One region of the Lactiplantibacillus sp. YT640 genome, then DNA from elsewhere that is predicted to be linked to it. Evidence: predicted binding sites of a transcription regulator. Region 1 holds the regulator's gene; each other region holds the start of a gene.

What was found. Region 1 encodes LexA, which represses DNA repair genes until DNA is damaged. Its sites were predicted from a motif close to CNAACANNTGTTNG; they were not measured.
Region 2: dinB (DNA polymerase IV) is a predicted target of LexA. The motif match lies at 10,707-10,720, and genes of this name have one in related genera.
Region 3: ruvA (Holliday junction branch migration protein RuvA) is a predicted target of LexA. The motif match lies at 2,036-2,049, and genes of this name have one in related genera.

What each region holds. Positions count from the first base shown of each region.
Region 1 is NZ_JBMNVY010000003.1:199,186-212,487, reverse strand. It holds gene ACOV1R_RS03820 (hypothetical protein) at 31-423, shown strand; gene ACOV1R_RS03815 (hydroxymethylglutaryl-CoA synthase) at 459-1,628, shown strand; gene ACOV1R_RS03810 (hypothetical protein) at 1,678-2,307, opposite strand; gene ACOV1R_RS03805 (DNA alkylation repair protein) at 2,611-2,841, shown strand; gene lexA (transcriptional repressor LexA) at 2,931-3,563, opposite strand; gene ACOV1R_RS03795 (DUF896 domain-containing protein) at 3,715-3,954, shown strand; gene ACOV1R_RS03790 (YneF family protein) at 4,052-4,288, shown strand; gene ACOV1R_RS03785 (lysophospholipid acyltransferase family protein) at 4,345-4,980, opposite strand; gene ACOV1R_RS03780 (tRNA1(Val) (adenine(37)-N6)-methyltransferase) at 5,092-5,850, shown strand; gene ACOV1R_RS03775 (GIY-YIG nuclease family protein) at 5,834-6,139, shown strand; gene ACOV1R_RS03770 (D-2-hydroxyacid dehydrogenase) at 6,224-7,222, shown strand; gene ACOV1R_RS03765 (HAD family hydrolase) at 7,512-8,234, opposite strand; gene rpsB (30S ribosomal protein S2) at 8,459-9,262, shown strand; gene tsf (translation elongation factor Ts) at 9,365-10,243, shown strand; gene pyrH (UMP kinase) at 10,443-11,165, shown strand; gene frr (ribosome recycling factor) at 11,167-11,730, shown strand; gene ACOV1R_RS03740 (isoprenyl transferase) at 11,850-12,629, shown strand; gene ACOV1R_RS03735 (phosphatidate cytidylyltransferase) at 12,645-13,302, shown strand, end outside.
Region 2 is NZ_JBMNVY010000020.1:6,889-20,190, reverse strand. It holds gene ACOV1R_RS11580 (endonuclease MutS2) at 1-2,332, opposite strand, end outside; gene ACOV1R_RS11575 (cell division protein ZapA) at 2,392-2,643, opposite strand; gene ACOV1R_RS11570 (DUF1292 domain-containing protein) at 2,775-3,071, opposite strand; gene ruvX (Holliday junction resolvase RuvX) at 3,084-3,518, opposite strand; gene ACOV1R_RS11560 (IreB family regulatory phosphoprotein) at 3,515-3,784, opposite strand; gene alaS (alanine--tRNA ligase) at 4,171-6,813, opposite strand; gene ACOV1R_RS11550 (DEAD/DEAH box helicase) at 7,141-8,484, opposite strand; gene ACOV1R_RS11545 (DHH family phosphoesterase) at 8,487-9,443, opposite strand; gene dinB (DNA polymerase IV) at 9,536-10,669, opposite strand; gene yajC (preprotein translocase subunit YajC) at 10,799-11,182, opposite strand; gene tgt (tRNA guanosine(34) transglycosylase Tgt) at 11,260-12,402, opposite strand; gene queA (tRNA preQ1(34) S-adenosylmethionine ribosyltransferase-isomerase QueA) at 12,712-13,302, opposite strand, start outside.
Region 3 is NZ_JBMNVY010000020.1:442-6,803, reverse strand. It holds gene queA (tRNA preQ1(34) S-adenosylmethionine ribosyltransferase-isomerase QueA) at 1-359, opposite strand, end outside; gene ruvB (Holliday junction branch migration DNA helicase RuvB) at 377-1,387, opposite strand; gene ruvA (Holliday junction branch migration protein RuvA) at 1,405-2,016, opposite strand; gene ACOV1R_RS11510 (hypothetical protein) at 2,217-2,738, shown strand; gene ACOV1R_RS11505 (YfhO family protein) at 2,868-5,936, opposite strand; gene ACOV1R_RS11500 (hypothetical protein) at 6,090-6,362, opposite strand, start outside.

The DNA.
Region 1 (13,302 bases):
TTAGGATGGTTAACGAACGGGGTGGTCAAGATGGACTTTGTAGAATTGACACCGATCGCATTGGGGCATACACCACTTGGCACACGCGGACTGAATCCCCATATTCATGATTGGCAACTCGATTGGCAAAAACTAAGTAGTTTGATTGCTGATAATCAAGACGTGATGATGCAGGTGGACGCCGGACTTGCTGAAGATTGGTTGAATACGCACGGCACCATTTGGGACAATGTACAAGGCTATCACCGCTACCCGAATGACAACCGGGCGTTTGATGACACCGTTTTTTGGGCGGCGTCTACTTGGGCGACACCGGCAATTGTTGTGACTTTTCATAATGAAATTAGTCGGGCTTTCGGCTGCTATCGGGTCGGAACTGACCCTGATTTTCATTACTTAGGGCCACGCGGACGTGCATATTAATCCCTTATTGTCATTAACAAATTGGAGGAAAAGACGTGAAAATTGGAATCGACAAGTTGCATTTTGCAACTTCACATTTATACGTAGACATGGCGGAACTGGCAACAGCTCGCCAGGCAGAACCTGATAAGTATTTGATTGGTATTGGTCAGTCTAAAATGGCGGTGATTCCGCCGAGTCAGGATGTAGTGACGTTAGCTGCTAATGCTGCCGCACCGATGCTGACAGCGACTGACATTGCGGCTATTGATTTATTAGTCGTCGGTACCGAGTCGGGGATCGACAATTCCAAAGCGAGTGCGATTTACGTCGCTAAGTTGCTCGGTTTGAGTCAGCGGGTTCGAACAATTGAAATGAAAGAAGCCTGCTATGCGGCGACGGCTGGTGTCCAACTGGCCCAAGATCACGTGCGTGTTCATCCAGATAAAAAGGCGCTGGTCATTGGTAGTGACGTGGCACGCTACGGATTGAACACACCGGGCGAGCCAACTCAAGGTGGTGGGGCGGTTGCTATGTTAATTAGTGCGGATCCTAAAGTATTAGTACTGGGTACTGAGTCAAGTCTACTGAGCGAAGATGTGATGGACTTTTGGCGACCGTTGTATCATACAGAAGCCCTAGTTGACGGCAAATACTCGTCTAATATCTATATTGATTATTTTCAAGATGTGTTTAAGAATTACCTGCAAACGACTCAAACTAGTCCAGACACACTGACGGCCTTGGTTTTTCATTTGCCATATACAAAGATGGGACTTAAAGCGCTTCGAAGCGTGTTACCATTAGTTGATGCCGAGAAACAAGCCCAGTGGTTGGCGCACTTCGAACATGCGCGTCAGCTAAATCGACAAGTTGGTAACTTGTATACTGGTTCACTCTATTTGAGCTTGTTATCGCAGTTACTGACTGATCCTCAGTTACAACCAGGGAATCGACTCGGATTATTCAGTTATGGCTCGGGTGCCGAGGGTGAATTTTATACCGGGGTTATTCAGCCGGATTATCAGACCGGTTTAGATCATGGCCTACCACAACGGTTGGCTCGTCGTCGCCGAGTTAGTGTGGCGGAGTATGAAGCCTTATTCAGTCATCAATTGCAATGGCGGGCCGATGATCAGTCGGTCAGCTATGCTGATGATCCCCATCGATTCGTATTGACCGGTCAAAAGAACGAACAACGTCAATATTTGGATCAACAAGTTTAAACAAAAAAGTCACTTGTTACTAGCAAATTTGCTAGACAAGTGACTTTTCCTATTTGAAGTTATTGGTCATAATTTGACCATCTTGGACACTCAACAGCGTCTTGTCAGTGGTATCTGGTTGTAGCAACTGAATCGTGTAACCAGCGGCAAGATTCTTTTGGAGCGATTTTGACAACGATTTAAAATTCGAAGTAATCGTGGTGATTGCTTTTTGGTTTTGAGATGGATATGATTTAATCGTCTTCAAAGATTTAACGTACTTTTTATTGGTTGGCGTAATCGTATATGTTTTCGTTGACTTGGTGAATGCAACGGTACCAATCGATTGATAGTTAGATTGTAATTGTTTAAGGATATTTTCTTCATTCAACTTAGTCGTTGCGGCCGCGCGTTTGGTGCTGGCTTCGTTAAAAACGACTTGTGAGGAACTCAAGCTCGTTGATTTGGACTTGCTGGTACTAGCGCTAGTACTCGTGCTAGATGATGCTTTGCGCGCCGATTGCTGTGACTGGTTGTATGGCCAGTAAGGCAATTTAACGACCGCGTAGATGGTGACCAGGGCGCTGAGGACCGTAATTAGTGTTAGAAATTTCCAACCACCACCGGTTTGACGTGCGTAAATCACGGAAAATAATGCTAATAGAAAAACAATCAAGCCCATAATGGCTAGGAACAACATGTAACCAACTCCCAATGTTTAAAATAGTATAATCATTATACCATTGAACTATTGGCTGTTCGTCACAGATTTGAAATATTTTGAAAAGAGATCCGACTAATAACCAATTTGACGCCAGCACTTTTTCTGTCGATACATCGGGAGAATCAGGCGCCGCTGATTCAATAGCAATGGTGCTACCACCAAATCACAGTAACGCCACAGTGGGATAGTGTTGATGCCTGGCGCAAGGTGCCTGCAGCGTATCTCTCAGCGCACGGTTGTTTACAACAAGTGGGTGGTATATTTACGAGCTACCGATAAATAGGTGCGACGAGTAGGTATCGCGCTTCGATTAGGCTTGAAAGAGGACGGATTGCCAATTTACAAACGGCGATACTAACGAATCGGGGTGATGATGACTTTTTTATTCAGAAGGCAATCGGTTGGGCATTGCGGGATTATGGCAAGGTGAATTCGGAATGGGGGCGTGCTTTTGTCGCAAATAACGTGCTCTCGTCCCTGGCACGGCGGGAAGGGTGTAAATATTTGTGAGTGGAATCTGTAGGCATGCCATCAACCTGCTCTAAAAACTGGCGAACAAAAAAGATGACAAATTGAATTGTCATCTTGTGGGTGATAGTTTACTGAAACAGCATGTCGCGATATAAACCGACAACTTTGCCTAATACAGAGACGTTGTTCAAGATAATTGGGGCCATCGTGTCGTTCTCAGGTTGTAGTCGGTAGTGATCGGCCTCTTTGAAGAATCGCTTGCAAGTCGCTTCATTTTCATCGGTCATGGCAATGATGATATCACCATTGTCAGCGGAACTTTGACGCCGAACAATGACTTGATCACCATTCATGATACCGATATTGATCATACTTTCGCCACGGATGGTGAGCATGAAAAGGTCGCCACCGAATGATTCAAGTTCCTTAGGAATTGGAAAATAATCCGTCGCTTCCTGTACGGCAAGAATTGGTTGGCCGGCGGTTACCGTTCCAAGTACCGGAATTTGATGTGGCGTAGTTTCGACGCCCAGTGCTTCGAAACCGGCTGGCGTTACCTCAATGGCACGTGGCTTAGTTGGGTCTTTTTGGATGTAACCTTTTTTTTCTAGCCGTGAAATGTGGCCGTGAACGGTCGAAGTCGAAGATAAGTCAACGGCTTCACCAATCTCACGAACGGTTGGCGGGTATCCTTTTTCATTGACACGTTCATAAATAAAGCGAAGAACGGCCATTTGTTTGCTTTCCGATGTTTTACTCATCTTGGCACCTCATTTTTTATTTTCATTATTGGTTAAACCAATTGTAGCATAGCGTTTCATAGCTTTCAAACAAATGTTCGGTTGACAAACACTATTAATTGATTTAGGGTCTACTTTCGTGTATATTTCAAGAGTGAAAGGGGCTGCTGATTTGATTTCAAAAGAATTGCTTGCTCGGATCAATGAGTTAGCTCATAAGGCGAAAGCCGAGGGGCTCACCGAGCTAGAAGAAGCCGAACGTCAAGAGTTGCGGCAAAAATACTTGAAGGAATTTCGCGCCGGTTTTCGGCAACAAGTTGAAATGCTTCAGGTTTATGATAAAGATGGTAAAGAGGTTACGCCAGAAAAGGTCCGTCAAGTGCAACGCGATCGCGGTCTTCGAGATGATTAACCGATTTCAGGAAAATTTGTCAACTGACAAATTTTCCTTTTCTTTTATTATTAATTTGTGTAGACTAGTTTAATGAAGACTGTAATAAGGGAGGGGAATGACTGTGTCTACAGGAATTTGGATTTTAATCGTCGTTATCGGCGTATTGGTTGGGTTAACTGGTGGTTTCTTCGGTGCCCGGCACTATATGCAAAATTACTTGAAGCAAAATCCACCAATTAGTGAAGAGATGCTTCGTAGTATGATGATGCAAATGGGTCAACGCCCATCCGAAAAGAAGTTACATCAGATGTTGAATTCGATGAAAGCTGCATCTAAAAACGATAACAAGTAGTAAAAAGTGTCGGCTCGCTTTAAATTGCGATCACCGACACTTTTTTATTATCGAACTTAATGTTTCTGACGGGTTGTAGCAGGATCAACGTATTTGAACGTTGGGTCGATTTGACGATCCAAGTCGTCAAAAGCGTGCAACATTTTAGTCTCAATTTGTTTTTGACCAGCTTCATCCAATTTCAGTTTACGATCAATATCAATCGGTTGACCGAAACGGACGGTAACCCGCTGACGGCTAAAGAGTTGTTTGAAGGTCAATGGGCCTTGGTAAACGGTTGGGACTAGTGGAACACCGGCCATCTTAGCGATGACGGTTGCACCGCCCTTAAGTTCTTGTGAGTGGCGCGTTCCTGATGGAAACATGATTAGTGAAAGCTTACCGCTGCGCAAAAATTTGACGGGGGTCTTGATTGCTGAAGGTCCTGGATGTTGCCGATTGACAGGAAAGGCGTTCGCATGAACGAGAATGAACCGCAGAACGGGATTCTTAAATAGTTCTTCCTTAGCCATAAAGCTAAATTTCATTGGGCTGCCAGCCAGTGCATAGTACAACGGGTCAAACCACGTGCGGTGTGGCCCAACTAAGATATAGGCCCCCTCTGGTAGGTTTTCCCGTCCTTGATAGCGGGGCCGACCGTTAATAATGGTGATGATTAGCCGGACTAGTCCGCGCATAAATGAATAAAACATCACGATCTTCCTTTCGTTTAATAACTGCTCACAGTATGACGAAATTTGGCAAATTCTGCAAGTTAATTGTATGATAGCTGTGCGACGAATTGAATGGAGAGGTGGCCGAATATGGCAGACGTCACGTTACACGCCGATGAGCGTATTGATCAATTATATAGTCAAGATATTCAAATCATTCAAAGTTCTCAAGTCTTTGCGTTCTCACTGGATGCTGTTCTGTTGGGTGACTTTGCCCAGGTTGCGAAGGGCGTTAAGAGCCAGATCGTGGATCTCTGTGCTGGCAATGGCGCAGTAGGTCTATTCGCCAGTGCTAAAACTCAAGGCCATATTACGGCGGTCGAGATTCAGCCCCGGTTGGCCGATATGGCTCAACGCAGTGTTGTTTTGAACGATTTAACCCAACAAATGACAGTCCTGAACGAAGACTTACTGGAAATTACGCGCCAACTACCGAAAGATTCGGTGGATACAGTCTTATGTAACCCACCGTATTTTAAAGATCGACCGCAGAGCGTTAAAAATCCAAATCCTCATTTGGCGATTGCACGGCATGAACTGTCCGCTAATTTAGATCAGATCCTAGCGGTAACTAGTGATTTGTTAAAAATGAATGGTAAAGCATATTTTGTTCATCGTCCTGAACGACTAGATGACTTGTTCAGTACCATGGCGACCAATCGGTTGGCACCCAAACGGATTCGGTTCGTCCATCCCAAAGCACAACGGGAAGCGAACATGGTTCTGATCGAAATGATCAAGGATGGGAAACGCAACGGTGTTCGAATCATGCCACCGCTTGTCGTTTATCGTGATGATGGTGAATACAGGGAAGAGGTGCACACATTACTCTATGGCAAGCACAAGTAAGCCGGCTGCGTCCACGACGGCAACCAAAAAATATTATTTTTATGTCCTATTATGTGCTGATCAAACGTTGTATGGTGGTTTTACGGATAACTTGCAGCGACGATTAGCAACGCACAATGCGGGCAAAGGGGCTAAATATACGCGGGTCAGCTCACGGCGGCCTTTGCAATTAATTTACCATGAAACTTTCAGTGACAAATCAAGTGCGTTAAAGGCTGAATATGCCTTCAAACACCAATCGCGAGCTGCCAAGCTAAAATACTTGTCAGCTCACGATGTAAAAATTTAGCGAAGTTTTCACAATTTATGATTCTATTTCTCGCATTTACTGTTATAATATTTACTGTATCAATATATAGGAGGAATTTTTGTAATGAAAATTATTGCATATGCTGTACGTGATGACGAACGTCCATTCTTCGATACTTGGATGAAAGAAAACCCAGATGTTGAAGTTAAATTAGTTCCAGAATTACTTACTGAAGACAACGTTGACTTAGCTAAAGGCTTCGACGGTGCCGATGTATACCAACAAAAGGACTATACTGCTGAAGTATTGAACAAGTTAGCCGACGAAGGGGTTAAGAACATCTCTCTTCGTAACGTTGGTGTTGATAACTTGGACGTTCCTACTGTTAAAGCACGTGGCTTAAACATTTCTAACGTACCTGCATACTCACCAAATGCGATTGCTGAATTATCAGTAACGCAATTGATGCAATTATTACGTCAAACCCCATTGTTCAACAAGAAGTTAGCTAAGCAAGACTTCCGTTGGGCACCAGATATTGCCAAGGAATTAAACACCATGACTGTTGGTGTTATCGGTACTGGTCGGATTGGCCGTGCTGCCATCGATATTTTCAAAGGCTTCGGCGCTAAGGTTATCGGTTACGATGTTTACCGGAATGCTGAACTTGAAAAGGAAGGCATGTACGTTGACACCTTGGACGAATTATACGCCCAAGCTGATGTTATCACGTTACACGTTCCTGCATTGAAGGATAACTACCACATGTTGAATGCGGATGCCTTCAGCAAGATGAAAGATGGCGCCTACATCTTGAACTTTGCTCGTGGGACACTCATCGATTCAGAAGACTTGATCAAAGCCTTAGACAGTGGCAAAGTTGCCGGTGCCGCTCTTGATACGTATGAATACGAAACTAAGATCTTCAACAAAGACCTTGAAGGTCAAACGATTGATGACAAGGTCTTCATGAACTTGTTCAACCGCGACAATGTTTTGATTACACCACATACGGCTTTCTACACTGAAACTGCCGTTCACAACATGGTGCACGTTTCAATGAACAGTAACAAACAATTCATCGAAACTGGTAAAGCTGACACACAAGTTAAGTTTGATTAATCTCGATTATCACTGAAAATGGCGTCACTCATCTGAGTGACGCCATTTTTTATGCTTTCACCTAAATGGGGCCTTTTCGAAGCGTTAACCCCAAGCGTACTTTCAATGCTGTTATTATCCATAACAAAAAGCCCACAATAGAGCTGGTTGCACGACTGTGGGCTTCACAAGTGAGCGATTTTGTTAGCGATAACACAATTAAGTGTTGCTAGGTAAAGGTCTTGCTAGCACGTACTTACCGTGGTTGTTACCAGCATAAGCTGCTCGTAGCTTTAACGCCAGTATGCGTCTATGAAGCGCTGGCGGCTTGAAGAAGTGCTAGCAATAGTTCATTTAGTTCCGCTGGACTCTGGATGATTTGATCAGGAATTACGCTCGGTGTCACCTGGTCATTGCGCCGGTGATTAAACCAAAAAGTTTGCCACCCAGCGTGTTTGGCACTGGTCATGTCGAGTGCTGCATTGTCACCAACGTAAACGGCTTCGTTGGCCTTGATGCCAACCTGATGGGCCCACGTCGTGAAGATCGATGGGTCGGGTTTAGCAATACCCAATTCTTCTGAGATAAAGATGTTATCCGGATGCACGAAATGTTCAATTTGTAATTGATGTAACTTTTGATGCTGAATCGGCGCTGGCCCATTGGTAATGATACCAATTTTAAAAGCGTGACTGAGTTTAGTCAGCGTCGCACTCAGCCCATCGAAAAGGCAAATCTGATTTAGTTCCTGCTGATAGGCCATTTCAAATTGGATAGCCCGATCAGTGCTGATGTGGACTTTGCTGGGTGCTAACGCGTGTCGAATACGGGCGGTTTGCCACGCTTCCAGCGTCATAGTTGTATCAGTGACCTGGTTAAAGGTACGGTCATTAAAATCATGGAACCGGTTAAAAATTTGTGCCAATTCAGTGCTGCTCAAAGCCTGGTTAAAAGTTTTAGTTAAGGCAGCAGTGAACGGTGATTTTTGATCATACAACGTATCGTCAAGGTCAAAAATGATGGCTTTTATCATTATTAAGTGAGCCCCCTATGCGAGATTGTATTTTAACACACTTTCAGGAATTCACAAATTCTTGATGAAATTGCTTGCAAGCACTAGTAATTTTCGGTATACTAATTTTCGGTGTTAAAACCAATTCACACCTACTGCGATAATCATGGCGGTGCTCGGGAGAGTGCCATGATTAGTTGAACGGTGGGGAGGAATAAAACAAATTTTTTGGAGGCACATTTATTATGGCTGTTATTTCTATGAAACAATTGCTTGAAGCCGGTGTCCATTTCGGTCACCAAACTCGTCGTTGGAACCCAAAGATGAAACCATACATCTTTACGGAACGGAACGGCATCTACATCATTGACTTACAAAAGACGGTCAAGATGATTGACTCAGCTTACAACTTCGTTAAGGACGCTGCGGCTGATGATGGTGTTATCTTGTTTGTTGGGACTAAGAAACAAGCCCAAGATTCAATCGAAGAAGAAGCAACCCGTGCAGGTCAATACTACGTTAACCATCGTTGGTTAGGTGGGACTTTGACTAACTGGAACACCATCCAAACACGGATCAAGCGTCTTAAAGACTTGAAGAAGATGGAAGCTGATGGCACCTTCGAACGGTTACCTAAGAAGGAAGTTTCATTATTAATGAAGCAACGTGCCAAGCTTGAAAAGTTCTTGGGCGGTATCGAAGACATGCCTCGGATTCCAGATGTAATCTTCATCGTTGATCCTCGTAAGGAACAAATCGCCGTTAAGGAAGCTCAAAAATTGAACATTCCGATCGTTGCGATGGTTGATACGAACACTGATCCAGATGACATTGACGTTATTATTCCTTCAAACGATGATGCAATTCGTGCCGTTCGTTTGATCACTTCTAAGATGGCTGATGCTGTCATTGAAGGTCGTCAAGGTGAAGACGAAGATGTTACTGAAGATTCTTTCAAGGACAACAAGGACGCTAAGAAGTCCGTTGACTCATTGGAAGACATCGTTGAAGCTGTTGAAGGCGACAACGACGCCAAGTCTGACAAATAATTAATTGAAATAATTAGGCTGCCTAAAAATCGCGGACCATTACGGCCTGATTTTGCGGGCAGCTTTTTATCTAAAATCAAGATACTCAAAGGAGAGTAAACTATGGCAAAGATTTCTGCAGCACAAGTTAAAGAACTTCGTGATAAAACCGGTGTTGGTATGATGGACGCTAAAAAGGCGTTAGTTGAAACTGAAGGCGACATGGAAAAAGCCGTTGACGTTTTACGTGAAAAAGGGGTTGCTAAGGCCGAGAAGAAGAGTGGCCGGGTTGCTGCCGAAGGGATTGCTGCTGTTGCAATCAAGGACAACAAAGCTGCCATTGTTGAAATCAACTGTGAAACTGATTCAGTTGCTTCAACTGACAAGTTCAAGAACTTGGTAACTGAAGTTGCCGACAAGATCGCTGAAGAAGAACCAGCTTCCGTTGACGACGCCTTAGCTTTGAAGACGGCTAACGGGACGGTTAAAGATGACGTCATCGAAACGACTCAAGTAACTGGTGAAAAGATCAGTCTTCGTCGTTTCCAAGTTGTTGAAAAGGGTGCTGACCAAAGTTTTGGTTCATACATCCACAACGGTGGCCAAATTGCAGCCTTAGTTGTCTTAGACGGTGCTGACAGTGCTACTGCTAAGGACGTTGCCATGCACGTCGCTGCTATCAATCCTGAATATGTTAACCGTGAACAAGTTCCTGCTGACCGGTTAGCTCATGAAAAAGACGTGCTTGTTAAGGAAGCCTTGAATGAAGGTAAACCTGAAAAGATTGTTGAAAAGATGGTTGAAGGCCGTTTAAACAAGTGGCTTTCAGAAATTAGCTTGGATGACCAAGAATTCGTTAAGGATTCTGATCAAACTGTTGCGCACTTTGTCGAATCAAAGGGTGGCAAGGTTAGCTCATTCATTCGTTTTGAAGTTGGCGAAGGAATCGAAAAGAAGGCTGATAACTTCATCGATGAAGTTATGAACCAAATTAAAGACTAATTACTGACTAAGGGATTAGCTAATTGGGGATTACGACGGAAAGCAATTTTCGGCGTAGTCCCTTTTTGTAAAGTAACGGGTTGAAGCCGCTTTAAAAAGAGAATTCGGTTAATTTTTGCGCCGGATTACGGCTGATACCAAACGCTTATTGAAATATATGGTAAAATGATAGACAGATAATTTCGAGGAGGACAAAACGATGTCGGAAGTTAAATATAAGCGTGTAATCCTAAAACTGAGTGGGGAAGCCTTAGCTGGTGAGAAGGGCTTTGGAATCAATCCCCCCGTCATTAAAACGGTGGCAGAGGAACTTAAGGACGTCTATGACATGGGCGTACAAATTGCAATCGTCGTTGGCGGTGGCAATATGTGGCGTGGCGAAGCTGGTGCCCAGATGGGTATGGAACGGGCCCAAGCTGATTATATTGGCATGTTAGCTACGATTATGAATGCCTTGGCACTCCAAGATAATCTCGAATCAATTGGTGTGCCGACCCGGGTTCAAACATCCATTGAAATGCGACAAATCGCGGAACCATACATTCGGCGGAAGGCAATGCGCCATCTAGAAAAACGCCGGATCGTTATTTTTGCCGGTGGTACCGGGAGTCCATATTTCTCAACGGATACGACCGCCGCATTACGGGCCGCTGAAATTAACGCGGATGCGATTTTGATGGCCAAAAATGGCGTCGATGGTGTTTACTCGGCTGATCCTAACAAGGATGCTAGTGCAGTTAAATTTGATACGCTTACCCATCTCGACATTATCAACAAAGGGTTACAAGTGATGGACACTACGGCAAGTTCCTTATCGATGGATAATGACATTCCTGTCGTGGTCTTTAACTTGAATGAACCTGGAAACATTCGGAAAGTCGTCGCCGGTGAACACATCGGGACAACAGTCAGGGGGAAATAATATGGCAATTACAGAACCAATTTTAAAAGAAGCACAGGAACGGATGAAAAAGGCGGAAGCCGCTTTACAACGCGAGCTCGGTAATATTCGGGCTGGCCGGGCTAACGCATCATTATTGAATCGGATTTCTGCAGATTATTACGGTGCGCAAACACCACTTAATCAGATGGCGGCAATTACAGTACCCGAACCACGGGTCTTAATGGTGACCCCATTTGATAAGAGTGCCCTTAAAGAAATCGAAAAGGCTATTTTAGCGTCAGACCTCGGTATTAGCCCAGCTAACGACGGTTCTGCGATTCGGTTAGTTATTCCGCAATTAACGGAAGAACGGCGTAAAGAACTTGCCAAGGACGTTAAGGCGGAAGGTGAACGTGCCAAGGTCGCCGTTCGAAACGTGCGTCGTGATGCAATGGAAGCCTTGAAGAAGGGCCATAAAGATGGTCAATTCACTGACGACCAGTTACATCAGTTAGAAGACCAAGCCCAAAAGTTAACGGATCAAGCGGGTAAGGACGTCGACGCGATCGTTGCGGACAAAGAAAAAGAAATTTTGGAAGGTTAATGACCGACCAATTTATTAAGGCTTGGAGAAATTCAAGCCTTTTTTTGTTGACGAATAGTTAATTAGTGCTTTTTTTGGTAAAATAGTGCATAGTTAAGCTATTTTTATGGAGGTGCGCCTTGTTCGCTTTTTTTAATAAGAATGATCCTGCAGATAACACCGACGTGCAATTGGATCCTGAACGTATTCCAGCCCATGTCGCCATTATTATGGATGGCAATGGGCGTTGGGCCAAAGCACGGCATTTACCACGGGTTGCTGGCCATAAGGAAGGTATGAACACGGTCAAAAAGATTACGATTGCCGCAAGTGATTTGGGCGTTAAAGTCCTGACGCTTTACGCGTTTTCAACTGAAAATTGGAAGCGGCCAACTGATGAGGTTAATTACCTCATGCAACTGCCAGTGAGTTTCTTTGATACTTTCGTACCGGACTTGATAAAAAATAATGTGCGGGTGCAAGTCATGGGCTACGTTGATCACTTGCCAGAAGCAACGCAAAAAGCAGTCCAAAATGCGATTGCAGATACCAAAGATTGTGATGGGATGGTGCTGAACTTTGCTCTCAACTATGGTTCACGGGCCGAAATCGTGACCGGGGTGCAAAAAATTGCCCAGCAAGTGCAAGATGGTCAATTGGCGGTTGGTGATATCGATGATGCAACCATCGACGCAGCACTGATGACGGCACCACTTGCGCCATACAATGATCCAGATTTGCTGATTCGCACGAGTGGTGAAGAACGCATTTCAAATTTCTTAATGTGGCAGATTGCCTACAGTGAACTGGTCTTTACTGATGTGAAGTGGCCGGATTTCACAGCGGCGACCCTTCAAGCCTGTATCGCGGATTTTCAGAGCCGTGATCGGCGCTTTGGTGGGTTGTCGGATCATAAATAAAAGGGAGTTTTTGGTATGAGACAACGAGTCATTACGGCTGTCGTTGCGTTAATTTTATTTATCCCAGTCATTTTTGTGGGCGGGGTAACCTTAGATATTGTGGCCATGCTGTTAGGGGCCGTTGCGATGAGCGAGTTACTCGTGATGCGTAAAAAATTATTGATTTCATTTGAAGCAATCGTAAGCATGCTTGCAGTTATGATTCAAATTGCACCGAATAACTGGTTCAATGGCTTACCAGACCAATTAAACAAGGAGTACGTGGTTTACTTCTTAGTTATCTTGCTACTGTTACACACTGTGTGGTCGCGGAATCGCTTTTCATTTGATGATGCCGGAATGTTGACGTTAGGCGTCCTGTACATCGGGATGGGCTTCAACTACTTCACGGCTGCGCGGGGTGTCAGTGTTTACATGTTACTCTTCCTGATGTTCATTGTCTGGCTGACAGATAGTGGGGCTTACATGGTCGGACGCAAACTGGGTCGGCATAAAGTCACACCGATCAGCCCCAATAAAACATGGGAAGGTTGTATTGGGGGTAGCGTGATTGGTGTGATCGTTGCCAGTGCCTTTGCAATTGGGTTTCACGTCGGCTATGCTAGCGTCATCAGTATGGTACTGATTACTTTAGTCTTATCAGTAGTTGGCCAGTTTGGCGATTTAGTAGAAT
Region 2 (13,302 bases), on a different contig from region 1:
CGCCATGATTTGGCGCAGCAAAGTGAAACGACTTGACTTGCCGATTAGACTTGAGATAGTTGGTAATGCCTTCTCGTAGAGCACCAGTTCCCTTCCCGTGTACGATTGTGACGGAAGGATACCCGGCCAACAACGCAGCATCAATATAGCGATCAACTTGAGTCATCGCGTCTTCATAACGCACACCCCGCAGGTCCAAGTTCGGCGAAACGTGACTCGCGTGGGCACTCTGAACAGTAGCACGCGCGCGTTTTGGCTCTTCTGGCTTAACGCGTTCCAAGTCAACGTCACTAATCTTCATCTTCAAGATGCCGAGTTGGACTTCCCACTCGTGTTTACCCATCTGACGCATCAACACACCACGTTGACCATACGATTTGACCAGCACGTCATCACCTTCATGAAAATCATGTTGGGCTTTGGCACGCCGTAATACACGGTTTTTCTTGAGCTTAGGCTGTTGCTCCAATGCATTCAACGCGCCCTTCGCATCAATCAACTCGTTTTCTTTGACAGTCGCCGTACCACTCGCTAATTGTTTCTTACGCAAATCACTAATGATAGCATCGGCCTTAGTCTTACTTTGCTCAACAATGGTGTTCGCCTGCACTTTGGCATCTTCGATCAACTGATCTTTACGCTGTTGATACGCATTGAATTCGCTCTTCAACTGCCGGTGCAATTTTTCAGAATCTGCCACTTGGGTTTTCAGATGCAGTTGTTCATCTTCAACCTGTTTGCGCTTCGTCACCAAATCCGCAATCATTGCGTTGAGGTCTTGACTATCCGTATCCGTCAACGACCGAGCTTGATCAACAATCGCTTGCGGGATGCCCAACCGCTGTGCGATATCGAGCGCATTACTTCGACCAGGAATCCCGACCAATAGCCGGTATGTCGGCTTGAGTGTTTCTTCGTCAAACTCCATACTAGCATTGATCGTATCAGGTCGGTTAAACCCATACGCCTTAAGTTCTGGGTAGTGAGTCGTCGCAACGACTTGGGTTCCCTTGGCCCCAATGGCATCCAGAATTGCGATTGCCAGTGCCGCACCTTCTTGCGGATCAGTCCCGGCACCCAATTCATCAACGAGTACTAAACTGTGAGCGTCGATCTGCGCTAAGAAACTTTCAATATTTTCCATATGGGATGAGAACGTACTTAAATTCTGTTCGATCGACTGTTCATCACCAATATCCGCAAAGATCTCATTATAAACGCCAACGCGACTTCCGGCTTCAACAGGAATAAATAATCCTGACTGGGCCATCAATTGTAGTAATCCCAGCGTCTTCAACGTAATCGTCTTCCCACCAGTGTTAGGCCCCGTAATGACCATCGCCTGATAATCAGTACCTAAACTAATATCATTGGCAACGACTTTGCGAGGATCAATCAGGGGGTGGCGTGCTTGCCGTAGATAGACTTCATTTTTGGGTGAAACGGCCGGTTCAGTCGCCTTCATATCATGCGCATAACGCGCCTTGGCATTGATAAAGTCGAAATGTCCAAGAATCGCCGCATTATTAATGATTTCGTCCTGGTAAGGCGCAATCAAGTTGGAGAGTGCCTCCAAGATACGCTGTTCTTCTTGCTTTTCCGCAACTTGATTTTGCCGTAACCGGTCATTCATCGCCATGACAGCCTGGGGTTCGATAAAGAGCGTCTGCCCACTCGCTGATTGATCATGCACGATGCCACCAAACCGACTACGATTCTCGGCCTTGACCGGGATAACGTAACGGTCGTTTCTAATCGTGATGATTGGGTCGCTTAAATACTTGGCATCATGGCCACGGGTATAATGACCCATTTGGTTACGAATCTCCGTTTCAGTACGACGGATATTGCTCCGAATCCGGCTCAGTTCTGGTGACGCCTCATCCGTGATATGACCGTCACCTTCAATGGCAGTAGCGAGGCGCTTCGTCACATCTGGTAAAGTAACTAATTCTGCAACTTCATCAAACAGGTGTCGAATATCATTCTCAGGGGCATCTTCTAGCAACTCGGCAAAAAAGCGCGTGATTGCGCGCGTTGTCCGTAACACCCGCCCAACTTGCCCGAGTTCACTCCCATTCAGGGTCGCACCGATAGCTAACCGTTTCATATGCGGTTTTATATCCGCTAAACGAGCGACCGGAATGCCACCCTTTAAACGATACACTTCTGCCCCATCGTTGGTTTCATCTAAGGCCCGTTGAATATCCGCAACGCTGGTCATTGGGTGTAGTTCATTGAGTGCTTGTTGGCCCGTTGCCGAGACTAAGTATGGTGCTAATTGTTGTTTTACTTGTTGGTACTCTAACGTATTCAATACTTTGGAATTCACTGATATCCCTCCGAAGTTCCAATGAATTACGAAAAGCCGCAAAAAAACGGACAATGCAATTACTTGTCGGCATCATCCGTTTGCATTTTCAATAATTCAGCTTGTTTGTCAACCTGATCTGAAATCGCATTGAATGCGAGCAACGTCGCAATCTCCGTATCAGACAAATCGGGGGCTAATTTTTTTAATTGTGCCACTTGCTCATTCATCATCCGCGTCACCGTTTGCATGTGACGGTCAGATGCCGTGCCAATGATCGTGTAAGTACGACCATCAATTTCCGCTTTAAAGCGGCGCTTGTTAGCAGTCATCAACATCCCGCTTCCTTTCAATAACAATTAATATTCTAGCATGGTTATCACAATTATGCGACAGTTAGAACCGTCTCATAATTTCTAAAAAAGCCCGCGGACATGCGCCCACGAGCTTAATCTACTTTCGACTATTGCATGCCACCGTCATCGGCTAAGAAGGTATTCAAAACTTGCTCAACCATATCCCATTCGTCGTCCGACTCGATCAGTTGTAATTCGCCATTGTCGCCATCTTCAGGATTAAAGATGTAGGCTTGAATATCAACTTCATCATCGGCCGCAGCATCAGCTGGATATAATAAAATATAGGAGTGACCGAAATCTTCTGAATCAAACGTGAACAAAATATTAAATAAGGTTTCGTTACCTTCGTCATCAACTAATGTGATCACATCATTGTCTTTACGATCTTGGTTTTGGCTCATGTTAGTTCCTCGCTATTCTTGTGTGAGTTTGCCGTGGCGATCCAAGTAGTTTTGCAAGATTAAACTTGCAGCTAGCTTGTCGATCACCTTTTTGCGTTTCTTACGTGAGGTGTTAGCTTCTTCAACCAACATCCGTTCAGCTTCAACGGTCGTCAGACGTTCATCTTCAAAGTCTACCGGCAAATGAAACCGGGCTGTCAGTAACTCGCCGTAATGTTGCGCCGCCTCAGCCCGTGGTCCCAAGGTATTATTCATATTCTTTGGTAGCCCTAGGACAAAGCCCCCAGCATCCAATTCTTCAACGAGTTCAGCAACCCGGTCGATTCCGAATTCCTCAGCATCCTCATTGATTCGAATAATTTCAACGCCCTGCGCCGTCCATCCAAAAGCATCACTAATGGCAACGCCAACAGTTCTGGAACCTACATCTAACCCCATCAACTTCATGCATCAACATCCTTATCTGCCTTTAAGTAAGACTTGACAAGTTCCTCGATAATCTCATCGCGCTGATGCTTCCGAATTAAGTTCCGAGCATCCTTTAAGCGCGGGATATACGCCGGATCACCGGATAGTAAGTAACCCACGATTTGATTAATCGGATTGTAGCCCTTTTCTTGTAACGCTTCATAAACTGTCGTTAACGTGTCGTGGACATCCTTAACGCTGTCATTATCGAAGTCAAAGTACATTGTTTTGTCTAATGAACTCATATCAAGCACCTCCCGCTAGTTTCCGCTTCTAATCTATTTTACTAAATGCCCATATGAAGTACAATCAATCCACTTTGATGTAACACATTCGTAATAATAACCCGGAGAATGCAGACGTTTTCTGCAAATCCATCCCGATTTACACTGTTTTTTCATATACTGACATACCCCTGTTTCGAATGTTCGAATAGTTGAAATTCAAAACAGGCACACCCTTTGTAACCCAATCTTCTACGAGTTAAGCCGGTCACAAGGTGCCATAACATTAAAAAATCAGTACCGTTAGAACGGTCTCGTCCTAACAGCACTGATTTAATTGTTATTTTGATAGCTTTAACATAGCTAACCAACATAAAAAACAGGATGTGCAACCAAAGCAATCAGTCTTATTGTTCGGCAAGCCACTCATGCGCAGCTTTCAGCGCCGCTGGTAGTCCAGCAGGCTTCTTCCCGCCAGCTTGGGCTAAGGTTGGGCGGCCACCGCCGCCACCACCAACTTTTGGTGCAATGGCTTTGATCAAGTCACCAGCTTTGATACCTGCCTTGACCTTGTCATCACTAACAGCAACTAATAAGTTGACCTTTTCGCCAATGACTGTTCCAAGTACCAGTACGTCAGAATACTGCTTGGTCTTCCAAGTATCGGCCAATTGACGGAGTTGATCCATGCCAGAGACTTCAATTTGTTGGGCGATCAACGTCGTACCGTTCACATCGTCAACTTGATCAAAGACTGCCCCAGCCTGCTGTTTGGCTAAGCGACTTTCGAGGCTGGCCCGGTTCTGTTGTTCCGCTTTGAGATCGGCTTGTAACTGACTAACCTTGGCTGGCGTATCAGCTAACTTCGGTGCCTTGACTTGAGCAGCAACTTGCTTCAAGGTTTGTTCTTCGCCGGCAAGCAGTTCGAAAGCTTCCTTCGAAGTAACGGCTTCAATCCGCCGCGTTCCAGCGCCAATCCCTGTTTCGGAAACAATCTTAAATAGCCCCAATTCACTACTGTTCTTAACGTGGGTCCCACCATCGAATTCGATAGAATAATCACCAATTGAAACAACCCGCACAATTTTGCCATACTTTTCAGTGAAAACCGCAATTGCGCCCATCTTGTGACCAGTTTCTTGGTCCGTTTGAATAGCACTGACTGGTAACGCTGCCCAGATCTTATCATTGACGATTTGTTCAACTTTAGCTAACTCTTCGTCAGTCACTTGACCAAAGTGAGTAAAGTCAAACCGTAAATAATCAGGTTCTACAAGTGAACCAGCTTGTTTCGTATGTTCACCGAGAACGTCACGAAGCGCCTGGTCTAACAAGTGGGTGGCGGTATGATTCTTTTCGACTTTGTTGTGGAATGCCAAGTCAACGTTCAGCGTATAAGTCGCGTCTTTTCGCATTGGTTTCAACACTTCAACGGTGTGTAAATGCTGCTTGTTGGGTGCATTTTGTACGTCAGTCACTTTAGCCACCATTTCACCGGCATCATCTAAGATCACACCACGGTCGGCAACCTGACCACCCATTTCAGCATAAAACGGTGTCTTGCTGAAAATCATCTCAGCTTGACCACTGTCGACGTGATCAACCAGGGTCTCGTCAACAATAATGTCGTTCAAAGTCCCCTGCACATTCGTTAATTCGTCATATCCCACGTATTCACTTGGCGTTTTGATGTCGATCAAGAGACTCCGTTGGACGCCCATGGACTTGGCACTGCTACGTGCATTGCGTGCGCGGTCACGTTGAGCCTTCATTTCAACTTCAAAACCAGCTTCGTCGACATCTAAATCTTCGTCGCCAGCGTATTCCTTAGTTAGTTCGAACGGGAAGCCATAAGTGTCATATAACTTAAATGCATCCTTACCAGCTAGTGTATCGTGACCAGCCTGCTTGGTTTCCGCGATCAAGTTATTTAACAGATTCAACCCATCATTCAAGGTCTCATTGAAGCGACTTTCTTCTGAAGCCACGATCTTTTCGATATACGCACTATTTTTGAGCACGTCGGGATAGTGTGAAGCCATGATCTTGCCAACAATCGGTACTAATTGGTCCAAGAAAGCTTCTTTCAAACCTAATTTTTGACCATGTAGGATTGCCCGCCGAATCAACCGCCGAATGACATAGCCACGACCTTCGTTGGAAGGTAAGGCCCCGTCACTAATAGCAAACGTAATGGCCCGAGCGTGATCGGCAATCACTTTGAAGGACACATCGTCCTGGGCGTTATCACCGTAGTGCTTGCCATCACTTAATTCTTCCGTCTTATGAATAATTGGGAGGAATAGGTCAGTTTCAAAATTGGTTTTCGCATTTTGAAAGACCGAAACGACCCGTTCTAGCCCCATCCCCGTATCAATATTCTTACGCGGGAGTGGTTCGTAAGTACCTTCAGGAGTGTGGTTAAATTGCGAAAAGACAATGTTCCAAACTTCCAAGTAACGTTCATTTTCGCCACCAGGATAGTTTTCCGGGTCATCATCAGCTAAATTATTGAAAGCTTCGCCACGATCATAAAAAATTTCTGAATCGGGGCCAGATGGGCCTTGACCAATGTCCCAGAAGTTATCTTCGACTTTAATGATGTGGTCTGGTTTCACGCCAGTTGCTTCCCAGAATTTCACGGCATCCGTGTCCTTGGGATAAACAGTCATGTATAACTTGTCAGGATCCCAGCCAAACCATTTTGGTGAGGTCAAGAGTTCCCAGGCCCAACTGATTGCTTCTTTTTTGAAGTAGTCACCAACTGAGAAATTACCAAGCATTTCAAACAACGTGTGGTGCCGCGCCGTCCGCCCAACATTCTCAATATCATTCGTCCGAATACTCTTCTGTGAACTCGTCATGCGGGGGTTATCCGGCACAACGGAGCCATCAAAGTACTTCTTCATCGTTGCAACACCGGAGTTGATCCATAATAACGTTGGGTCATCCACGGGAACTAGTGATGCACTAGGGACAATCGTATGACCTTTTTCATGAAAAAAGTCCAAGTACATTTGCCGAATTTCACTACTACTTAATTTTTTCATTTAATTCTGGCATCCTCTCTATCATTCTTAATTTAAGGCAAAAAAACACCGTTGCTAGCAAAGACGCTGTTAACGCGGTACCACTCTGCTTGCAACGATGTGTTCGTTTACCTCTTAAGCTCATTAACGCTGAGACACGGACTAGTTTGCTAGTCATTACTTCTAGGTAGCATCTACCCCACACCGCACTTTTTCCAGCAACCAAAGTGTTTCTTGACCGATATGTGAGATAGATATGTCCTTACTTTGCAAAGTATAGAAAACTTGCGGCGACTTGTCAATACACCACTCAGTTATTTTGCATTAATCTATCCGGATGCACGTCAATTAAGACTTACGATCCTTGCGTTCCTTGCGGGCAGCCGCTCGTTGTTCGATGCGGCGGTCCATCCGCGCCTTATCGCTGATCTTTTTACGAATGCGGCGTTTGTAACCCGGCTTGATCTTTTTCTTGGACTTTTTGACGTAACCAATCAAGGTTGGGTCCAGTTTTTCCTGTTTTGGCCCCCGTTTAGCCCGACGATTACGGTCATATGAATCCACAATCTCACCATCACGAATCGCCTTCGGTTTGAACTTGATCCCCATTGCTTCAACTGCACTGACCTTGGCTTCTTCGCCTGGGCTATATAACGTAATCGCAGTCCCCGCCATTCCATTCCGGCCGGTCCGGCCAACACGGTGAATGAAGAATTCTAAGTCATTCGGAATATCATCATTGATGACGTGTGAAACACCTTCAATATCAATCCCACGGGCAGCTAGATCAGTGGCAACAACAAATTGATACTTCAATTGTTGGACGTCGCGCATAACCCGCTTTCGTTCACGTGGTTGGATATCTCCATGGATCATTGCGACCGTTAAACCTTGTTGGCGCAAATAATGGGTCAACTCTTGAACTCGTTCCTTCGTGTTAGCAAAAATCAACACGAGATACGGTTCACCAATCGTCAGCAAGCGATAAATAATACTGTTTTTATCGTGACTCTTGGTGGAAATCAGCCAGTTATCAATAGTCGGACTAATCACAGATTCTACTGGAATTTCTTCCATAACTGGATTGTTCATGTACTTGCGCAAAAATGGCGTTAATTTTTGTGGCATCGTGGCTGAGAACACCAACATTTGTAAATCAGCAGGCATTCGGCCAGCAATCTGGTCAACCACGTTCAAAAAGCCCAAGTCTAGCGTCATATCGGCTTCATCAACTACTAGCTGAGTCGCACGATGCACATCGAGTGCCTGGGAGCGCATTAAGTCCAGAATCCGTCCTGGGGTCCCAATAATCAACTGTGGTTGGTGCCGATTTAGCTTTTCAATCTGTTCCTGCTTATCAGTCCCACCGACATAGAGTCCAATGTGAATGGCTTTCGGGCTGTGTTGGATCAACTGTTTAGCAGCAGTCTGAATCTGATAAGCTAATTCACGGCTGGGCGTTGTGATAACTGCCTGCACGTAACGTTCATCAGCATTCAGTTGATTGATCATTGGCAGTAAAAACGTATGCGTCTTACCACTCCCAGTTGCTGACTGACCGATGACGCTGCGGCCAGCAGCAATCACTGGAATCAACTTTTCCTGTACCGCAGTCGGTTTGCGGAAATTGATGTCAGTCAGTGCCTGCATCAAGAACGGCTGCAATTTAAAATCTTCAAAACTTGCGGTCATATTTAAACCTCTTTCTCATAATGGCTAGCGACTTGGTCGAGTTCTCGCACTACCGTTTCAATTTCTTGTTGGTCTTTAGCCTTGGCACCGCTCGCTAATGCGTGGCCCCCACCATCATGGTTCTTGGCCACACCGTTGATTGACGGTCCCTTTGAACGTAACCGAATACGGAAGTCACCTTCCTTTTGTTGAACAAAAATCGCCCAGCACTTAACCGTATCAATACGCCCAGGTAATGGGACAACCCCAGCAGTACTAGCATCACCGATTGCAAATGAATCGAGAATCGCATTCGTTAAAATAACGTAAGCTGCACCCGAATCCAACTGTGTCAGATGTTCATAAACGTAGGCCGACAACCGTGCGACTGGTAACGTGATGGTATCTTCAATACGATTAACAGCTTCAGCATCCGCACCGGCTTCCATTAAGGCCGCTGCTGCTCGCATGGTACTAGGCTTGGTCGCAGAGTATAGAAAGCGACCGGTGTCCCCAACGATGCCGGCATACAACAACCGAGCGGCGTTAGCCGTTAGCGTTAACTCCGCCGCAAGGGGTGCGTACCAATTATAAATCATCTCACTCGTACTGGAAGCATCAACGTCGACCCACTGTGGGTCACCGAAAGCGTCATCGTTTGGGTGATGATCGATTTTAACAATTGTCTTACCTTGATTCCAAAGTTCACCATCAATTCGGGGCTGATTAGCGGTATCAAGAATTAATACTAGTGCGTCTTGATAGTCCGCTTCGGTAACCTCATCCATTTGTCCTAACCAGTCAAAACCATGGTACTGTTTTCCAGGTGTCAATACCCGCTTCGCAGGAAAGCTAGCTTTAATGATAGCTGCTAACCCTAACTGGCTTCCGATGGCGTCTGGGTCAGGTCGCTGATGACGATGAATGATGATTGTTTTTGCTTGTTTAATTAAGTCAAAAATTGCTGTTTGGACGGTCATAAATGAACCTTCTTACTCTCATAATTTACTGGTGGCGATTAAACTGTCACAGTACTCCAGTATACCGAAGAATCCGCGTCGCGCCAAATAAATTAATTATCATTTGGATAAAGTGGTAACGTTAAGTTCTCAAACGCCAGTGGTGCCAAGCCAGTTAGCGTGATCCCTAACAGGCGGATGCCAGAGTTAAAATGATCATCGACCACCTCTTCAAAAATCTCTTCGGCGTACTGCTCAAACAAGGCCGCGTCATTAGGTATGAATTCACCGAACGTTCGCCGCTTGGTAATTGTGACAAAGTCACCGTAACGCAACTTGAGAACGAGTGTTTTACCGTGGCGCTGATGCGATTGCATGCTAGCTGCTACCAACTTAGCGATGGCCTTCAAGTGCGTATTAACTTCCGTCGTCGATTGGAGAAACGGTCCAAACGTCCGCTCTTTGCCGATTGATTTCCGTTCACGTAAATACTCGACTGGCCGATCATCACTGCCGCGCACTCGCCGGTATAAAATATAGCCCAACTTGCCAAATTGTTTGATTAGGTCTAATTCAGACTGTGCGTATAAATCCTGTCCAGTCTTGATTCCTAAATCGTGCATTTTAGGTACCGTCTTTTTACCGACACCCCGAAATTTCTCGATGGGTTCACGTAATAAAAATGGTTCTGCATCCTGTGGTAATACGATCGTCACACCCGCTGGTTTTCGATAATCTGATGCTAGTTTGGCAATGAATTTGTTGTAGGAGATTCCCGTTGAACAAGTTAAATGTGTTTGATGCCAAATTTCTTGTTGTAATCGGTGCGCCAGTTCGACCGCACTATGGATGTGTTTCTTATTCGTAGTCACATCCAAGTAAGCCTCATCAAAGGCAATTGGCTCAATCATCTCTGTATACTCATGGAAAATACGATGAATCTGCGCCGAAACTTCGCGGTACAACGGAAAGTTGGGCGTCTTAAATACTGCTGTTGGGCAGAGTTCTAATGCTTTAGCAGCTGGCATCGCCGAGTGAACACCAAATTGGCGGGCAACATAGTTAGCCGTCGTCACAACGCCTCGCCCACCTGTCTGCCGAGGATCATGCGCGATCACTAACGGCTGCGTCTTGTAGGCTGGATGCTCCCGCTCTTCGATCGACGCATAAAACGCGTCCATGTCCACATGAATAATTTTCCGACTCGTATCCACCCGAATAGGCGCTTCAACAATTGACTGTGCCATCCGCCGCCCCTCCAATCCTTAGTACTTTCATTATACACGAACATACGTTCAAAAGCGCGTTTCAAGACCAAAAAATAAGCAAAAAAAATAAGCGGTCATCAGTAATGATCGACCACTTATGGTGTAAACCTATTTTGCTTCAGAATCAGCATTATCGTCGGCGGCTGAGCTTGCCGATTCAACTTCAGAAGCAGCAGCTGATTCAGCCGCTGCCCCAGATTCTGGTGCAACTGTCTTAGCTTGTGCATCTTCGGCTGGAGAAATCTTAGCAACAGCGTTCAAATCAAAAACCAAGTAGATGCCATCACAGTCTAAAGTAACTGTTTTTTCGGTTTCGTTAACTTCATCAACGACCCCGTGCAAGCGACCAATTGTCGTAACCTTGTCACCACGTTTGATTTTGCTTAACATTTGTTGATGTTGTTGTTGTTGTTTCCGTTGTGGACGGATCATGAAGAAGTATAAGAATGCGAACATGACCACGATAAACAGAATTGATGCCATTTGACCCATTTAATATCGCTCCTACTCTAATTAAAAGTTTGACTATCTTTAACTTTAACAAATTACAGTCTGAAATACCAGTAGCACTAAAAGTTTTTCGGGTTTTTATCGTTAAAACCGTACATTTCAAAGAAGTTCTGGCGAAACTCCAGTAAATTATCATCCATAATGGCTTGACGAACTTGCTTCATTAAGTGTAACAAGAAATATAAGTTATGATAACTCGTCAAACGCAAACCAAACGTCTCGTCCGCCTTAATCAAATGACGAATATAAGCACGCGTGAAATTACGACAGGTATAACAATCACAATTATCATCTAACGGGGTGAAATCGTGAGCGTAGGCCGCATTTTTGACAACTAAACGCCCATGGGACGTCATGCAAGTGCCATTACGGGCAATCCGAGTCGGTAAGACACAGTCAAACATATCGACCCCACGAATTGCACCGTCGATCAAGGCATCCGCAGAGCCAACTCCCATCAAGTAACGGGGTTTATTTTCTGGCAATAGTGGCGTCGTGAAGTCTAAAACATGATTCATCTCAGCCTTCGATTCACCCACTGATAAGCCCCCAATCGAGTAGCCTGGAAAGTCCAAGCTAACAAGATCTTTGGCACTCTGTTCACGCAAGTCTTTAAAGCCCGCACCTTGAACAATCCCAAATAAGCCTTGGTAATCAGGGTGTTGATGAACCTTCAACCCCCGCTCTGCCCAGCGACTTGTCCGGGCAACTGACTTGCTAACATAGTCGTAACTTTCAAAGAATGGTGGGCATTCATCCAAACTCATCATGATATCTGGGCCAAGATCATTTTCGATTTGAATAGCCTTTTCAGGAGATAAGAACATCTTTGAGCCATTCAGATGATTCTTAAAGTGGACCCCTTCTTCCGTAATATCACGGTTTTTAGCCAGGGAAAAGACTTGAAACCCACCTGAATCCGTCAAGATTCCCTTTTTCCAATTCATAAACTGATGTAACCCGCCAGCTTCTTTCACGATTTGCTCGCCTGGCCGTAACCACAGATGGTACGTATTCGATAAGATAACACCCGCACCCATCGCGTCTAATTCTTCGGGTGCCAGTGACTTAACACTGGCTTGCGTCCCAACGGGCATAAACATCGGTGTTGGAAAGGTCCCGTGTGGCGTAATCAATTCGCCAAGGCGGGCTCCTGTGTGTTTTTCTTTCTTAATTAATCGGTATTTAATTGCCGGTTCCATATCTGTTCCTCCGTATTAAAATGTTGCTAAACTCAAATAATGATAGCACGAAATCCAGCCGTGAACCAGTCGCGGCAATTGGCGTGGGCACCCACGTGGCTTTAGTCAGTCTGTTAACAAAGCGTTCAAACGTCAAATAGTCGCCTCAAGAATGCATTTTAACTTCTTGAAGCGACTATTGACAATCTTTATTATCTCCAGAGCTAAAACGTCAGCTTGAAATTAGCGATACGCCTCGTATAATACGGCATTTTAATATTCAACCGTCATCCGTTTCAAAATAAGCGATCTCGTTTAAAGCCAGTTATACTAGTGAATAAACATCGCATCGCCAAAACTGAAGAAGCGATACTTTTCATCAATCGCATGTTGATAAGCCTTCAAAATCATATCACGGCCCGTAAAGGCAGCCACTAACATGACCAAGGTCGACTTCGGTAAATGAAAGTTCGTGATGAACGCATCAACGACTTTCCATTGATAACCAGGTTTGATAAAGATATCCGTCCAACCCGAATCCGGCTTGATTTCACCATCAAACTTACTACCAATGGTCTCTAACGTCCGGATTGACGTTGTCCCGGTTGCAATGATGCGCCCACCATTTTGCCGTACTTCATTCAACGTCTTAGCAGCATCTTCGTCCAATCGATAAAATTCACTGTGCATCTTATGATCATCGATATTATCTTCTTCAACTGGCCGGAACGTCCCTAGTCCGACATGCAGCGTCAAGTAAACCAACTTAATACCCTTGTCTTGAACTTTTTGTAAGAGTTCCTTCGTCCAGTGTAAACCAGCTGTTGGCGCAGCTGCCGAGCCATTTTCCTTGGCATAAACAGTCTGATAACGGTCTGGATCATCGAGTTTTTCTTTAATATATGGTGGCAATGGCGTTTC
Region 3 (6,362 bases), on a different contig from region 1:
GTCGCCGTCAACTTACCATCGCCAAATGAAATCACGGTACCGACCTTGGCACGCTTGGCAGGTTTCATGAGTGTCTCCCATTCATCACCTTCCGTATTATGCAATAATAGGACTTCAGCGTGACCACCAGTTTCAGGTTTAACACCATACAAACGAGCTGGCATAACGCGGGAATTATTCATAACGACCGCATCGCCTGGATTGAGTTGATCAATAATATCGTAGAAATGCTTATCTTGCATTTCGCCCGTTTGGCGATCCAATTCCAACAACCGTGAACTATCCCGTTTTTTGATTGGTGTCTGGGCAATCAGTTCATGTGGTAAATCATAATCAAAATCTTCAAGTGTTAAACTCATGTTGTGACCTCTTATCTTTATTTATTTTCTGGGTATGGGAATCCCAAATGCTGATAACCTTTAATTGTAACAACGCGTCCACGTTGTGTTCGCTTCAAGAACCCAATCTGGAGTAAGTACGGTTCGACCACTTCCGCGATTGTATCCGTTTCTTCACCAATATTGGCCGCAATCGTAGCAAGCCCGACCGGACCCCCGTCATAATACTCTAGCATCGTTCGTAAGAGCTTATTGTCAGTCTCATCCAAGCCGGCATCATCTACGCGTAAATATGTCAGTGATCGCGCCACGATGGCCTCATCAATGGCATCTTGATCCGCCACTTCTGCAAAATCACGAATTCGCTTGAACAAGCGATTAGCAATGCGGGGCGTTCCCCGTGAGCGACGCGCAATTTCGTGGGCACCCGATGGTTTGATACTCGTTTGAAAAATATCTGCAGTCCGCTTAACGATATCTTCCAAATCAGCAACTTCATAGTACGCCATATGTTCGACGATTCCAAATCGGTCACGTAACGGAGCTGACAGCATACCAGCTCGGGTGGTCGCGCCAATCAGCGTAAACGGCGGCAGTGGAAAGTGTACGGGATGGGCGGTTGGCCCCTGTCCGACCACGATATCGACAAAAAAATCTTCCATGGCCGAATACAACATTTCTTCAACGATTTTCGGTAACCGGTGAATTTCGTCAATAAATAAGATATCACCCGGCTCCAGTTCATTCAAGAGCGCAACCAAATCACCTGGCTTTTCGATTGCAGGGCCACTGGTCGTGCGGATATTGACCTGCATCTCGTTGGCGATTACCATCGCTAGCGTGGTCTTCCCTAATCCCGGTGGACCATACAGCAAAACGTGATCCAAGGATTCCTCACGCTTGCGGGCCGCTTCAATATACACTCCTAATTCGTGCTTGACCCGGGCCTGACCAATATACTGGGCTAACGTTTGCGGACGGAGCGATTTTTCTAATGACGCCTCTTCGTCATCGGCTTTGTCACCGGATAATAACTTGTCATCGTCCATTTAGTTACCCCTCCCATCTACTTCTTCATCAATAGTCGTAGTCCTTCACTCAACAAGGTGTTCGTATCGGCCCCTTGTGTCTGACTAAACGTCTCCAACTTCTTAGTGACCTTCTTGACATCCGCTTTCGAATAGCCAAGAGCTTCCAGAGCCGCCAACGCGTCCGCTAACGCGCCATCAACAGCAGGAGCATCCACATCGAGCGCAGTTTGACCAGTCACATCAACGTTTAGATCGTTTAATTTACCTTTCAAGTCCAGCACGATTTGCTGAGCTGTCTTCTTGCCCACGCCAGGAAAACTCGTCAGATAAGTCGCATTCTCTTGATTGATGGCTTGGATCAGACCTGCATGGTCGTTGTTGGCCAAAATCGCGAGGGCCGACTTCGGACCAATTCCCGAAACCCCGAGCAACTTTTCGAACAACGCCTTCTCGTCAGCATCAAAAAAGCCAAATAGGCTCATACCATTTTCGCTGACGGCTTGATGGATATACATCTTAACTGCTGTTGGGCCCACCTGGTAACGGTATGGATTAGCCGTTAGCACTTTATAACCAATGCCGCTGACCTCAATCACCACATAACCGGGGGTTACATCGGTCACTTGACCGAGAAAATATTCGTACACCGAAAAAACTCCTTTAAATAAAACGTATGTTTGCTTGCTAAATTGTACCACATTTTCACAGTGGCTTAACACTGGTGCACCGATAAAAACCAAATTTTAATGTTAAATCAATTTCACCTCGATTGACGGATTTCGTTGCAAGAAATGCTTGCCGCCACGTTAACGTCATGCTATGCTCAAAGTCCTAGGGAGGTCTCGCTATGCAACTCAAACCGTTTAAAGCGGTGTTACCAACCACAACTGGTCAAACTAAAATTCAAACAGCTGCGACCAATTGGGACAGCCAGGATACAATGACGACAACCGAAGCCAGCTATTACTGGTACGAACTCACACTCAACGGTGTTCACCAGTGGCGCTTAATTGGCAGCTGGCCGGTGGATCAAACCGTGACGACCATGGTTCCCGGCACGATCAACACAGTCCTTTACCCACAGCAGCCCGTTATCGAGATGTTGATTGACGACTGGGTCGGTCATTTTGCCCCGGTCGTCGAGGTGACGGATACCGCGCACGTCACACATCGACTCTGGCAGATTACTGAGTCTGAGGTCAATACCGACATCACAACGGCCATGGCACCCGTTATCCCGCAGAAAACGTGGTTGACAACGGTCAGCACGCCACTCGTCATGTTAGTCTCAACCAGTGAATGGCAAAAATTAGTCACTGCACCGGTCATTCCCGAACAATTAATTGCGTTAGCGACATCTCATAATTAACCAGTCGTGGCTGTTAATTGTGAATTTCGCTATGGCATACATTCGTTTGTGTTCCATCTAACGTTAAATAGGCTTCTTAGGAATCAAAGTTAATTCCTAAGAAGCCTATTTTAATACCGATTTACTCAATTAAGATTGTCTGACACGTTTGTGAAGCCCCCACCAGCAGGCAATCAGTATGCTAATCACACCACCAATAATACTCGACCATATGCCGATTTTTAGTCCTGGTGTGTGATACGTCAACCGAATCTGGTGCCGGCCGGCTGTCAACTTGGCCCCCACAAACCCTTTGTTGACGACTTGGGTCCTAACGGTTTGACCGTCAACTCGTAGCTGCCAACCAGTCGAATACGGAATTGACGTTGTTAACACGGTTGCTGTCTTAGTCAGCGTGGTTCCCGTAATCTGGTTGTTCGTCACTTGTTGATGCTTCAACCCACTCGTCTGTAGTTGCCGCGTCCGTTGACGATAAGTCTTCCCAAGCGGTACAGCGATCAGTTTAGCGGACTTAAAATGCAAACTACGAATGCTCGTAAAGTTCAACGTAATCAGCTTACGCGCGTACTTGCTATACCCTAAGTTGATTACTGCTGATGTCCGGGGCTCATAATCTGACATATTCGTGGTACCCAACTGACTAAAGCTCGTCAAGTTATCCGTTGTCTGAGCAGTTAAAGAATACCCACTAGCGCTCAAATTGCCCTTCAGACCATCGCGAACATCATCTAGATAATCGACTTTGGTATACGGACGGGCCGTGAACACGTTGGTATTTTGACTCGTTGTCAAGGCGTGCTTGATTGAGGAACGCCGATAACTGATGCCATCTAGCACAAGATAGAGTTCCGTATTTCGATACTTCTTAGGGTGTTGAATGGTCAATTGGTACGGTATCTGGTGCCCCTGCACATCACTGACCATGCTCGTTAACTCGTCGGCATTGTTTTCCTGATTTTTCTGGACTAACTTTTGATTAGCTGCAATCAAGTTCAACACGCGGTTTGACGGTGTCGTCAGGCCAGTTGCCGGCGTCAAACTTTCTCGTTGTTCCGGCGTTAATGTGATCGTATCTGCCGGTAACTTAGTCAACGCGTTGTTCGACGCTCCCGTTGCATGTTGATTGCGGTAAATAATCACCTTGTCCAACGTATCCAAAACATTCGTCGTATCCGCTTGAACCGTATAAGCGACGTTTTTTCCGGTAACGGTTGGCTTGACAGTCTTAACACCACTAACCTGCTGCGTAGTGACCGCACCTTGTAACAAGGCTTGCTCGCGGTCAACTGCGTTCAAGCGATTAAATTGGCGTTGACTAATCTGATGCTGCTGTGTATAAACTAACGGCAACGCATTCTTGGATTTTAACAAGATCGTGCCGGTATGATTACTCATGCCATAAATAAACTTGTCCGCAAAAATCTTCGGTTCGCCAGTTTTCATCTTAACAACCTCATATCCGGCTGGTAAGGCTTGTTTCTTCAACTGGTCCTCACGTGCAAATAAATATTTAACACCTAATAAGTTATACATCGTCGTCCGACCGTCCAACGAACCGAGTGGCGAGTTCATCGCATACTCTGAGTTGCCTAAGGCCTGACTAAATGCCCCCACGTAACCATTTTGAACTGAAAAATACGATCCAACCGTGTGAGTTCCTAACACCATCGGCACATCACTCTCAGCCGAACGCATCATATAGTAGTTGGGTGCCAAAGCCGTTCGATAAAATTGGCTAGTCGTGGTTAAACTTTTTTGCGCGCCATCAAAATAATTTTTGACCCATTTCATTGCCGCGCCCTGCCGCAACTGCTCAGTACTATTAGAATTAGTATTGATACTCAACCAGCCCAGTCCGTTATTCGCCAGGTTCAGCGTGACAATTCCCAGTAATAACACATAAAATTGCCGATTGGTCAATTTTAAGGATTGTTTGGCCAGCAGGACCCCAATTAACGCTAACAAGATAAGATATGTCGCAATATCATGTTTGCGGATATTGAGATAGAATCCATTGATCAGCCAAATAATGACAAGCAGACCGCCACTAATACCAGCCAACCATTTTAAATCAGCCGCTGTCAGAGCAGTGACTTGGTCCATAAATGCCATCGTCGCATAAGCAAACACGAGGGTTGCCATCAACAACCATCGATTAGAAGGTGTTGAAAAAACGTTGAATACGGCCGCAAATTGAGGCAACAAAATACCCAACATCATCACGACCAGTACCCAATTAAGCACCCAATAGCGTCTGAAATGACGTAGTGTATAAATAATTGCAATAAAGCTAATGCTACTCAGCCCGAGGGTCACCCAGTATTGGACACTGCCACCATTGGTCAACAGTCGATTGGGTAAATTAACGTAATAATTGATGGGATAACTCGTCAAGCCATTCGCAAAGTTAAAACTCGCACGCGTTGCCGTCAACATCGCGAGCAGCGTGGGCACTAGTAAGATGCCTGCCATCGTGACACCAAGACCAACTGCCACTAGTAACCGCCAAAATAACTGTCCAAACGACCGCATCGTTAAATGGTCACGACGACGTGACCAGAAACGCACCAAAGCATAGACTAAACCGCCCAATGCGAGTAAGTAAGCAAAATAGAAGTTACTCAAAATTACAACGGCGGTAATCAGACTGAGTGGTAACCAATGTCGGCCTCGTAAGACCCGTTCAATCGCCCAACACAGTAGCGGAAACCAAATCATTGGTAACAAGAAAAACGGGTGGTGCATCCCAACATAGAACGTATACGCGGTAAACGTATACGTCAAAGCTCCAATCAATTGACTGATACGTTTGAACTTGAACTGCCGACTGAAACCTAGAAAAGCAAGTCCAACGAAGTACAATCGCAGCAAGATCAACGCTTGGTAGGCCCATTCCAAATGAGCGCGCGAAACAAACGCCACTAAATAATTAAACGGATCACCGACCACGTAGTAGGAAAAAGTCGTCAGTTGATCGGCCCCCAAGCCGAGATTCCATGACCAACTGAATAATTGTTGTGGGTGGTGCTGTAAGATCCGCTGAAATTCCAATAAAATCGGGAAGTGTTGGGCGATGCCATCCACTTCCCAAATCAATGTCCGGCCGGCTAAGAAAAGCCCACTGTAAGTAATCGTCGCAATAACCACAAACATCGCCGTATACCAGACGACTAGTGGTATCTTCCGTACTGTCTTCAAATCAGGTGCCCCTATCTTGTAATTACGTCGACAACGCAATCCCCATATTTTGCCATCTCAAACAATGTTTCTATTTTACCATGAACAATTTCGTCTCGTGATGTTCAGTTTGAATCTTAATAAATTCGTGATTCACAGCTGTCCCATCAACAACTAACGCCAATCCCAGTTATCTAAAGTTTCAATCTTAGTAGTCGCCGGATAACTCCCAAACAACTGTACTAAAGGTTGTAAGCCACTCACAGCATTATCACGTTGTAAGTTGATCGCAGCGATTGCCGCTTGATCATGACGGTTAGGATCGAGCTCAAAAACAGCAACTTGCTCATATAAATTTAGCGTAATCAATTTGGCGTCCCGCGCACTTGGATGCGCATTTAATTCCCACAGCGTCTTGCGCCCGGCCACGAACGTGGGCGTGGCCTC